One region of the Pseudomonas sp. MC6 genome, then DNA from elsewhere that is predicted to be linked to it. Evidence: riboswitches for the same ligand, from Rfam matches in the RefSeq annotation. Region 1 holds a riboswitch; each other region holds the start of a gene.
What was found. Region 1 has a riboswitch for cobalamin ahead of ACOYXE_RS09410 (TonB-dependent receptor plug domain-containing protein). Riboswitches for the same ligand answer to the same signal wherever they lie in the genome.

Region 1 (3,275 bases):
GACGGCGGCGCAGCTGGGGATTTCCGGGCCTTTGTCGTTCAGGGCGGTGAGTTGCGCGGTCATCGACAGCGGTTTGCCGTCAAACCCAAGGCCCCGAACGTCGATGTACATCGCGCTTTTGCCATCGCCGAAACGCTCGAAGCGCAGGCCCAGTCGATGCAGTCTGCCGGCCCACAGCGCATGGTCGCGCACCAGCCCCACCTTGAGAGCCTGCGCCAGCAAGCCGTTGGCGATGCCGCCGAGTTTCAGCCCGGCGCCGGCCTTGAACTTCAGGGTCTGCGCGCCATAACGGCTGGCGAAGATGTCCATGTCCGGGACATCGACGTTGGCCAGCAGCCGGGTGCCCATCTGCGGCATTTTGCGCAAGGTCAGGTCCAGCCAGCCGGACACTTCATGCACCTTGCCGTTCTTCAGCTGTTTGATCGGCTTGCCGGCATAGGCGAGTACGCCTTCGATGGTCGACAGCCCCGGCATTTTCGCCGATGAGGAAATGCCGTGTTCGATCGAGTCGATGCGGGAAAAGCGCTGGCGCTGTTCATCGATGATTGCCGACGACAGCGTTGGGACCGAACTGCAACCGCTGAGAATCGCCACGCCGGCCAGTTTCGCCCGCGCATCGAGCACGTCGATGCCATTGACGAAAGTTCGGCAGTCGGCCAGATCGCAGTAGTTCACGCCCGCGTCGATGCAGCTCTCGGCGACGGCATAGGATTGCCCCTGAAACGGCCCGCCGGTGTGGACGACCAACTGAATGTTCAGCGCCCGCAATGCGTCTTTGAAATCGGCGCCCATGGCATCGCCGCACCAGCCTTCGCAGACATTGCCCGATTGACCATTCAGTTCATCGACTTTGCGCTGCAATTTTTGCGGATCACGGCCGGAGAGTACCAGGCCGATCTGCGGCATCAACGCCAGATGCCGGCACACGATGCTGCCGAAATTTCCGTAACCACCGACCACCATCACCCTGAACGGCATGCAATTCTTCCCTAAGTCATTCCATCACACAGGCGTGCAGGATATAGGGCCGAACGTCGGCAAGCCATTCAGATCAAAGCGATCGCTCAGGCGTCCATAGGTGGTACTGGCAGATCCAGATTGAGGAGCACTCATCGGCAAGTTGACGAACGGTCTGTCGAATGTTCAGATGCCGGCCAGTTTCAGGTGTCCCATGCCGCCGTGCATGGGGTGAAACGGGAAACCGGTACGTTCTTTTCGAACCAGTCCGGTGCTGCCCCCGCAACGGTATGCGCGTGATGCTTTCGATACACCACTGTGGCCAGACGGCCATGGGAAGGTGAAAGCCTCGATACGCGCGAGCCCGGAGACCGGCCTGGAATTTCGTTTGGCAAAATCCTGCGGTGGGCGGGCATGGGCCGGTATTGGCTGTGCGCGATGCCTTCTCTTGCATGCTCTTCTGCGAAGATCCTTTTCGAGAAGACAATGATTCGACCTTTCAACACTTCTGCTCCAACCCTTTTGTGCGGCTGCCTGTTCAGCCCACTGCTGCTGGCCGACGACGCGCCGCTGGAACTCAATCAGCAAATCGTTTCTGCACCGTCGGTGGAGTCCACCACTGTCGCCGAGATGGCGAAGTTCGGCAGCAAGGTCGAGATCGTCAGCCGCGAGCAGATCGAACGCGCCGGCCCCAGCGCCGATGTCAGCCGCGTCATGCAGATGTTCATTCCCGGCTTGTACGTAGCGCCGAAAAACGGCCCGTTCGACTACGGCACCTATTCGCTGCTCGGCGGGCGCAACGACGACACGCTGATCCTGCTCGACGGCGTTCGATTGAACAATCGCCTGTACGGCGGCCTCTATCTGGACACCCTGCCGGCCAACGCTATCGAGCGCATCGAAGTGCTCAAGGGTGGCCAGAGTCTGTTGTTCGGCACTCAGGCCGTTTCCGGCGTGATCAACATCGTCACCCGCAGCCCGCAATCGCGCAAAACCTCTGGCGAAGTGAATCTGGGCGCCGACAGTTTCGGCGGCACCACCGAAGACGCGCGCGTCGAGAACATCTTCACGAACGGTTTCGGCGATCTCGGTCTGCTGGCGTATGTCAGCCACAACGTTTCCGACGGTTACCAGCCCTATCGCAACCGCGACATGAAAAACATCAGCGAGAAGCGCCGCGCCTACGAAGTCACCACGTTTGGCGGCAAGGCCATTCAGTCGTTCGGCGAGGATGCGCGGCTGGAACTGTTCTACCAATACGCCGACGCCAACCTCGACTTCGCCCGCCCGGTCGACAACCACAACACCACCAACGACCGCGTGCAACAGATCGCCACGGCGACCTTCGAGCAGACCATCAATGAGCGCCTGAGCTACTTTGTCAAAGGGCATATCAACGACTGGGACACGCGCTACACGCGGGTCAACAACGTCGTCGGCGGTGGCACCAAAGTCATTAACCACAACGACTATTGGGGCTTCACCGATTGGGGTGTGCAGGCCGAAGGCAAGGCTGAACTGCCCGGCGGCCATGTGCTGGTGTTCGGCACCGACAACCAGTGGTTCAAGGGCCAGGACGATGTGCTGATCATCGACAACGACAAGGCTGAAGCCCATGCGTTCTACACGCAATTGCGCCCGCAGATCGACGCCCTGCCCGACTGGCACCCGAGCATCGGCGTGCGTCATGAAGCCATGAGCGGCGGCGACAGTGCCACGGTCGGCATGCTCACTTCGCTGTACGATCTGAATGACAACTGGTCGGTGCGCGGTCAGTACGGCAGCGCTTACAAACTGCCGAACGCCGAGCAACTGTTCGTCAACGAACCGGGCGACGAGATCGGCAACCGTAATCTCAAACCGGAAAAAAGCCGCAACGTTGAACTCGGTGTCGACTACAAAGGCTTCTTGCTCGATCGCGAATTCAGCGCCAGCGTGACCCTGTTCAAACGCAAGATCGACGACTTGATCACCCTCGACGGCATTCAGTGGGTCAACGGTGAAGGCACGATCCAGATGCGCGGTTTCGAGGCCGACGCCAAACTGGCGCTCAACGATCAGTGGAGCCTGCAAGCGGACATGACGCGCAACCTCACCGAGTCGCGCACCGGTGTGACGATCAACGACATTCCAAGCTTTTTCGCCCGCTCGCGGGTGGGTTATGAATCGGAAAACCGCCTGTGGGGTGCCGGCGCTGCGATGCGCTACATTCGCGACATCAAAAGCTCGAAGCAAGTCGAATACGGCAACTATTCAGTGGTCGACGCCGACGCTTATCGCTACCTCGACAACGTCCACCAACACCGCGTAAGCGTGCT
Region 2 (3,275 bases), 810 kb from region 1:
GACCTGCAAGCGTCTCCTTCCCATGCCGCACGGGCACAGTGGTTTTGACGCTTCGCTCGCTTACCGTTGCGGGGGCAGCACCGGACTGACATGGGCTTGAGTAAAGCACATGATTCACCGGTTTCCCGTTTCACCCTGTGAAGGGCACCCGTAACAAGTTGTGTAGGAGAGCATGGGGGTGGGGTTTTGGTCAATTTTTGGGTGTATATCCGTTGCTGCGGGTGTTGCTGATTAGGGTTCCGCCCTTACGGCGGGTCACTTTTTCCAGACGCCGAAAAAGTAACCAAAAAGGCTTGCCCTGACGTTCGGCCCGCTCGCTGGGGCTCGGGGTTCCTTCGCTCCGGGATCGATCCGGGCGCAGCGCCTACGGTTTGCTTCGCTGCACCTCCTCTCGCTGTGTTTGGCTGCGCCAAACGGTCGCTGCGCTCCCACGCCCGGATCAATCCCTCCACTCAGCCTTCCGATGTCGCCCGTGGATCAAGATCAAGAGCAGGCGAGCTGACACTCGGCCTATTGAGTGGTGAGGAGCGGGGCGCGTTCGGCTTTTGATTTGCGTTGTTGCTGCCCCTCACCCCAGCCCTCTCCCGAGGGAGAGGGAGCCGATTGGTAGGTGCTTCAAAATGTGCGTTCCACTCGGTATTCCACGTCGGTGTACCTCTTCCATTCCACGCAATCAGTCCCCTCTCCCTCCGGGAGAGGGCTAGGGTGAGGGGCTTTTGATCTGTTTCAGAATCTGAGTTCGACTCGGTATTTCAAGTCGGCGCATCTCTCCCAAACACCACGATCAGTCCCCTCTCCCTTTGGGAGAGGGCTAGGGTGAGGGGCTTTTGATTTGGCTTGTGATCTTGCTTTGGCTTTGGTTTTTGATCTTTTACCCCTTCGGAAGGCCGAGCGAAGGTGTTCATCCGGGGTTAGGCGCGCAGCGCCGTTCGACGAAGTCGAACACATCGAGAGGAGGTGCAGCGAAGCAAACCGTAGGCGATGCCCCCGGATGGACACCGTAGCGAGGGAACACTGAGCCTCAGCGAAGTGCCGTACGCCGGGGCAAAGCCTTTTGGTTCCTTTTTGGCGTTTGAAAAAGGGACTCGCTGTAAGAGCGAAACCGCCAGCAGCCAAAACCGCAGCAACGGATATGCCCCCAATCCAAACATTGACCCATAAGCAAGCCATGCGTAGCCTTGCGCATTCGAGGTTCTTCGGCCGTTGCCGAAGCTAAGAAGGGAACGCGGTCAATGCCGCGGCTGCCCCCGCAACTGTGAACGGTGATGTTCGCTGCCACGCCACTGCCAGCTCAATCGATGAGCCCGCGGGAAGGCGCAGCCAACGCCAGGCCCAGCGCCTGAACGCCGTCAGCCAGGAGACCTGCCTCGTCACAGATTCTCAATTCAACCGGGCGGGGTGATCCGGTGGCGAACTCTCCGGGCGCGCACGTGCGTTGCCGGTTCTCGTCCCGTATGCCCGCCGCTTGCCAAAGGGCATACCGATGAAAACACTGGCCAAACTTCCCGTCACCATCGTCACCGGCTTCCTCGGCTCGGGCAAGACCACATTGCTGCGGCACATGCTCGACAACGCGCAGGGCCGTCGTATCGCGGTGATCGTCAATGAGTTTGGCGAGTTGGGCATCGACGGTGAAATCCTCAAGCAATGCACCATCGGCTGCACCGAAGAAGAAGCCACCGGCCGCGTTTACGAACTGGCCAACGGCTGCCTGTGCTGCACCGTTCAGGAAGAATTCTTCCCGGTGATGCGCGAACTGGTCGCGCGTCGCGGCGACCTCGACCACATCCTCATCGAAACCTCGGGCCTGGCCCTGCCAAAACCACTGGTGCAAGCGTTCCAGTGGCCGGAAATCCGCAGCGCCTGCACCGTTGACGCGGTGATCACCGTGGTCGACAGCCCGGCCGTAGCCGCTGGCACCTTCGCCGCGTTCCCGGATCAGGTCGACGCCCAGCGCAAACTCGATCCGAATCTCGATCACGAATCGCCGCTGCACGAACTGTTCGCTGACCAACTGGCCAGCGCCGACCTCGTCATTCTCAACAAGGCCGACCAGACCAGTCCGGAAGATCTCGCTCGCGTGCGCGCTGAAGTCGCCGAAGAGCTGCCACCGGCGGTGAAAATCATCGAAGCCAGCAACGGCCGTCTGCCGCTGGACGTGCTGATCGGCCTTGGCGCCGGTTCCGAAGAACACATCGACAGTCGCCACAGCCACCATGATCATCACCACGGTGAAGGCGATGACGACCACGATGACCACGATCACGACGCCTTCGATTCGATCTCCATCGAACTGCCGCAAGCCGATGAAAGCCTGCTGCTCGACGCCCTGACGCAACTGGTGGTCAAGCACGGCATCCTCCGTGTCAAAGGTTTCGCCGCCATCCCGAACAAGCCAATGCGCTTGCTGATTCAAGGCGTCGGCACGCGTTTCGACAAGCACTTCGACCGTCAGTGGGGCGCCGATGAAGCGCGCGTCACGCGTCTGGTGTTGATCGGTCAGGAACTCGACGCCGCCCAACTCGAAGCGCAACTGCGCGCTGCGCTCAGCGTTTAAACCATGCACCTGCTCAGGACTCAGCCCGGCGGATTCGTCTCGGATGACAACATTGCCGACCTTGGACAAACCCCCGCCGAGCTGGTGATCCTGTGCAGCGGCGACTCCAGCCTGGCGCTGCTCGCCGAAGCCGCGCAGCAGTTGCCGGAAGATTATCCGAGCCTGCGTCTGGCCAATCCGATGCAGGTGCAGAATCACGCCTCGGTCGATCTGTACGTCGATGAAGTGCTGCGCCACGCCAAGGTGATTCTGATTTCGCTGCATGGCGGCATTGCCTATTGGCGCTATGGTGTCGAGCGGCTGGTCGAGCTGTCCGAGCGTGGTGTGCAGTTGATTCTGGTACCGGGCGATGACCGTCCCGATCCGGAACTCAGCGACTTGAGCACCGTCAACGCCGAGGAACGCGACCGGCTCTGGCAATTCCTGCGTCAGGGCGGCATGGGCAATGCGCTGGATTTCTTCCGCTGTCTGGCCAGCCGTTGGCTCTCCCGCGATTACGCCTGGGAAGAACCGCAGACCCTGCCGCGCACGGCGATTTACCACCCGAATAAAACCAGCGCCGCACTGAGTGACTGGCAAGCCGAATGGCTGCCGGAAAACCCGGTGGCGGCGGTGCTGTTTTACCGCTCGCATTTGCAAGCGGCGAACACCGCGTTCATCGATGTGTTCTGCCAGCGCTTGCAGGCAGCGGGGTTGAATCCGCTGCCGATCGCCGTGG
Region 3 (3,275 bases), 280 kb from region 1:
TTGAACAGCTGCGAGCCGGCGATCCCGGCAAGAATGATCTGCCCGGTGCCGCTGGCCGAACCGCTGACCCGCGCCAGCAGAATCACCAACACGAACGCCGTGACCGCGCCGGCGAAGGCACCGACTGACAGCGAGATCATCCCTGCGCCAACACCGAGCAGCGCCACCATCACCGCTCCGGTCGAGGCGCCGGCAGAAATCCCCAGCAGATACGGATCGGCCAACGGGTTGCGCAACAGCGACTGCAAAATCACCCCGCACGTCGCCAGACCGGCACCGCACGCGGCCGCGACCAGTGCGCGGGTCAGGCGGTAGTTCCAGACGATGCCTTCATCGATAGGATCCAGCGCGTACCCGGCGCCGCACAATTTGTTCGCCAGTACTTGCATCACCACGCTAGGTTCAATCGACGTCTCACCAATGGCCACGCCAGCAACCACTGCAATCAACAGCGTCGCCAGGGCCAGTAACGTGCGGATCAGGCTGGCACTCATTGCGACAGGTCATAGCCGTTGATGGCCGTGGCCAGTTGCTCGATGCCGTCGAACATGCGCAGGCTCGCCTGCATGGCCATGGCGTCGAGAATGATGATGCGGTTGTGTTTCACCGCGTCCATGTTGCGTGTCACCGGGTCGCTGCGCAGGAAGGCGAGTTTCTTTTCATAGTCGTCAGCGGGGAAGCGCCGACGGTCCATGCGCGCGATGACGAGGAAGGTCGGATTGGCTTTGGCGATGGTTTCCCAGCCGACCGTTGGCCACTCTTCATCGGACGCCACCACGTTACGCACGCCGAGGGTGCTGAGCATGAAATCGGGAACGCCTTTGTGCCCGGCCACGAACGGCTCGATGTCCATTTGTGCACTGGAAAACCAGACCAGCGCGCTGGCGTCCTTCAGCTGTTTGCCTTGGGCGGTGGCAATCGATTTGGCGAGGCTGGCCTTGAGCTCGTCGTTAAGTTGCTGGCCATGCTCCTGAACATCGAAGATCTGCGCCAGTTGGCTCACGCTTTTGTAAATCGTCTCGATGCGAAACGGCGCCAGTCGCGTGCCATCGGCGCCGACGAGGTTGTCCTTGGCCTCACAATCGGAGGGCAGCAGGTAGGTCGGAATCTTAAGTTCATGAAACTGCTCGCGGGTGCCCACCGCACCTTGTGGGCCGACCATCCACTCCAGTTCAACGGCAACCAGTTCCGGGCGCTTGCCGATCACCGATTCGAAACTCGGCTCGTTGTCGGCCAGGCGCTGGATCTTGTCGTCCTGCGCTTTGTACTTGGCCAGCACATTGTTGAACCACAGTGAGGTGCCGACGACTTTATCGCTCAGGCCCATGGCGTAGAGCATTTCCGTGCCGGCCTGGCCGATGGTCACGGTGCGCATCGGTGCGTGCTGGAAGGTCAGGGTGCTGCCGCAGTTGTCGATCGTCAGTGGATAGGCCGTCGGGGCCGCCTGCGCCATGGCGTAAAGGCTCAGGCCGGTAATGAGGGTGGCGATGCGGGGCAGCAGCATGGGGCAGTCTCCGAGGGAACCGTACGGGGAGCGGGAGAGTACGGATCGGAAACACATCTTCGAACGCAGTCAGGGCAACCGCGCAAGGCCGGGCAGCAAACAAAGACGCGCACGGCACGATGTCCTTCCCGGACACCCCGCCGGTTAGTAGTCACTGTGCCGGCAGGTCTCCTGACTGATGCGTCATCGCCTGGCTCCGGCCTTCCCGGGGTTCACCCAGTGGCAGTCGTGGAGCAGGCTCGGCACCTACAGTTGCGGGGGCAGTTCCGATCAATGCTGTGCAAGCACCTCGGATTCCCTGTTAGTCCCGTTCGGGAACCAGCGGCGGCATGTTAGTCGATCGAGCCGCTGAAGGGGAGACGAATCTGTCGTGGCGCGGATTAGTGCTGGCTCATCAAACCGTGCAATACGCCCAAACGCAGACCCGGTTCGGAGGGCACCATCTGCGCGATGCCGAACACTTTGAACGCCGCCAGCATCAGCACCAGACCACCGGGCAGAATGCTCTGGCGGTGCGCTTGCAGACCGGTCAGTTTCAGTTGCTGGACGTTGTTCACTTTCAACAGCAGCAGCGACAGGCGTAGTAGCCCGCCGTAGGTGATGCCGTCCTGGCCGAAGTCATTCAGGTGGTTGGCCTTGAGCACTTTGGCGAGCATGCGCGCAGTGCCGGAAGAGCCGATGGTTTGCTGCCAACCCTGAGCACGGTAACGCCGGGCAACTTTTTCAAACTGCAGGATGGCGAAGCGTTCGGCTTCCTGCAGCGCGCCGGCGGACACATCGCCGCCGCGAAAAAAGCGCGTGCTCAAGGTGCCGCTGCCGATGGCGATGCTTTCGGTGAGCAACGGTTGCGCACCCTGACCGAGGATCAGCTCTGTGGAGCCACCGCCGATGTCGACCACCAGGCGCAGGTCTTCAGCGCTTGGCAAGGCATGGGTCACGCCGGCGTAGACCAGCCGCGCCTCTTCATGGCCGCAGATGACGTCGATGGGAAACCCCAGATGCCGCTCGGCACTGGCCAGAAACAGTTGCGAGTTGTCCGCCTCACGCACCGCGCTGGTCGCCACCGCACGGACTCGGCCGGCCTCGAAGCCGCGCAGCTTCTTGCCGAACCGCGCCAACGCCTGCCAGCCGCGATCCAGTGCCAACGCGTCCAGCGCGCCACCGTCAAATCCTTCGGCGAGGCGCACCGGCTCACGCAGGGTTTTCACCTCCTGAATCTGCAAGCCCTTTCGACTGCGCACCGACTGGCCGATCATCAGGCGAAAGGCATTCGAACCCAGGTCGATGGCGGCAAACAGCGAGGCGTCGTCTTTCATGGGAATCCTTGCAGAGCTTCCGTCGGGAGGCGCGAGACGGTTTGCGAGGATTCTGCCGTGATCTTGATGACATCCTGATGACGGGGCAGGGGCGGTTCAGTGAATGTGTGGCTGTCATGACACTGTCATTATCCGGCGTTTATGCTGAGGCCAATACATCGCGTGTTCTTAAAGTTTTTGCTGCCATTTTTGGCAGCTTTTTTTTGCCCAAAATTCAGCGAAATCCCTGTAGGAGCTGCCGAAGGCTGCGATTTTTTGACTTTGTTTTTGGAGAGCAAGATCAAAAGATCGCAGCCTTCGGCAGCTCCTCCAAGGGTCGTATTTGCAATTTTTAATAGAGGTTGGCTAATATACGATCCATATACACATCGTATCGGATTCATATATGGGTATCGTAAAGATTTCAGAGGACATGCACGAGAACCTGCGGATCTCCAGCAACGCCCTCAGCCGCT

Region 2: another riboswitch for cobalamin. It lies ahead of cobW (cobalamin biosynthesis protein CobW); the one in region 1 lies ahead of ACOYXE_RS09410 (TonB-dependent receptor plug domain-containing protein).
Region 3: another riboswitch for cobalamin. It lies ahead of ACOYXE_RS10505 (ABC transporter substrate-binding protein); the one in region 1 lies ahead of ACOYXE_RS09410 (TonB-dependent receptor plug domain-containing protein).

What each region holds. Positions count from the first base shown of each region.
Region 1 is NZ_CP186504.1:2,095,133-2,098,407, forward strand. It holds gene ACOYXE_RS09405 (saccharopine dehydrogenase family protein) at 1-978, opposite strand, end outside; cobalamin riboswitch at 1,146-1,351, shown strand; gene ACOYXE_RS09410 (TonB-dependent receptor plug domain-containing protein) at 1,444-3,275, shown strand, end outside.
Region 2 is NZ_CP186504.1:1,290,068-1,293,342, forward strand. It holds cobalamin riboswitch at 1-167, opposite strand, end outside; cobalamin riboswitch at 1,173-1,384, shown strand; gene cobW (cobalamin biosynthesis protein CobW) at 1,484-2,557, shown strand; gene cobN (cobaltochelatase subunit CobN) at 2,561-3,275, shown strand, end outside.
Region 3 is NZ_CP186504.1:2,373,054-2,376,328, reverse strand. It holds gene ACOYXE_RS10510 (FecCD family ABC transporter permease) at 1-482, opposite strand, end outside; gene ACOYXE_RS10505 (ABC transporter substrate-binding protein) at 491-1,504, opposite strand; cobalamin riboswitch at 1,649-1,842, opposite strand; gene ACOYXE_RS10500 (Ppx/GppA phosphatase family protein) at 1,885-2,820, opposite strand; gene ACOYXE_RS10495 (ParD-like family protein) at 3,206-3,275, shown strand, end outside.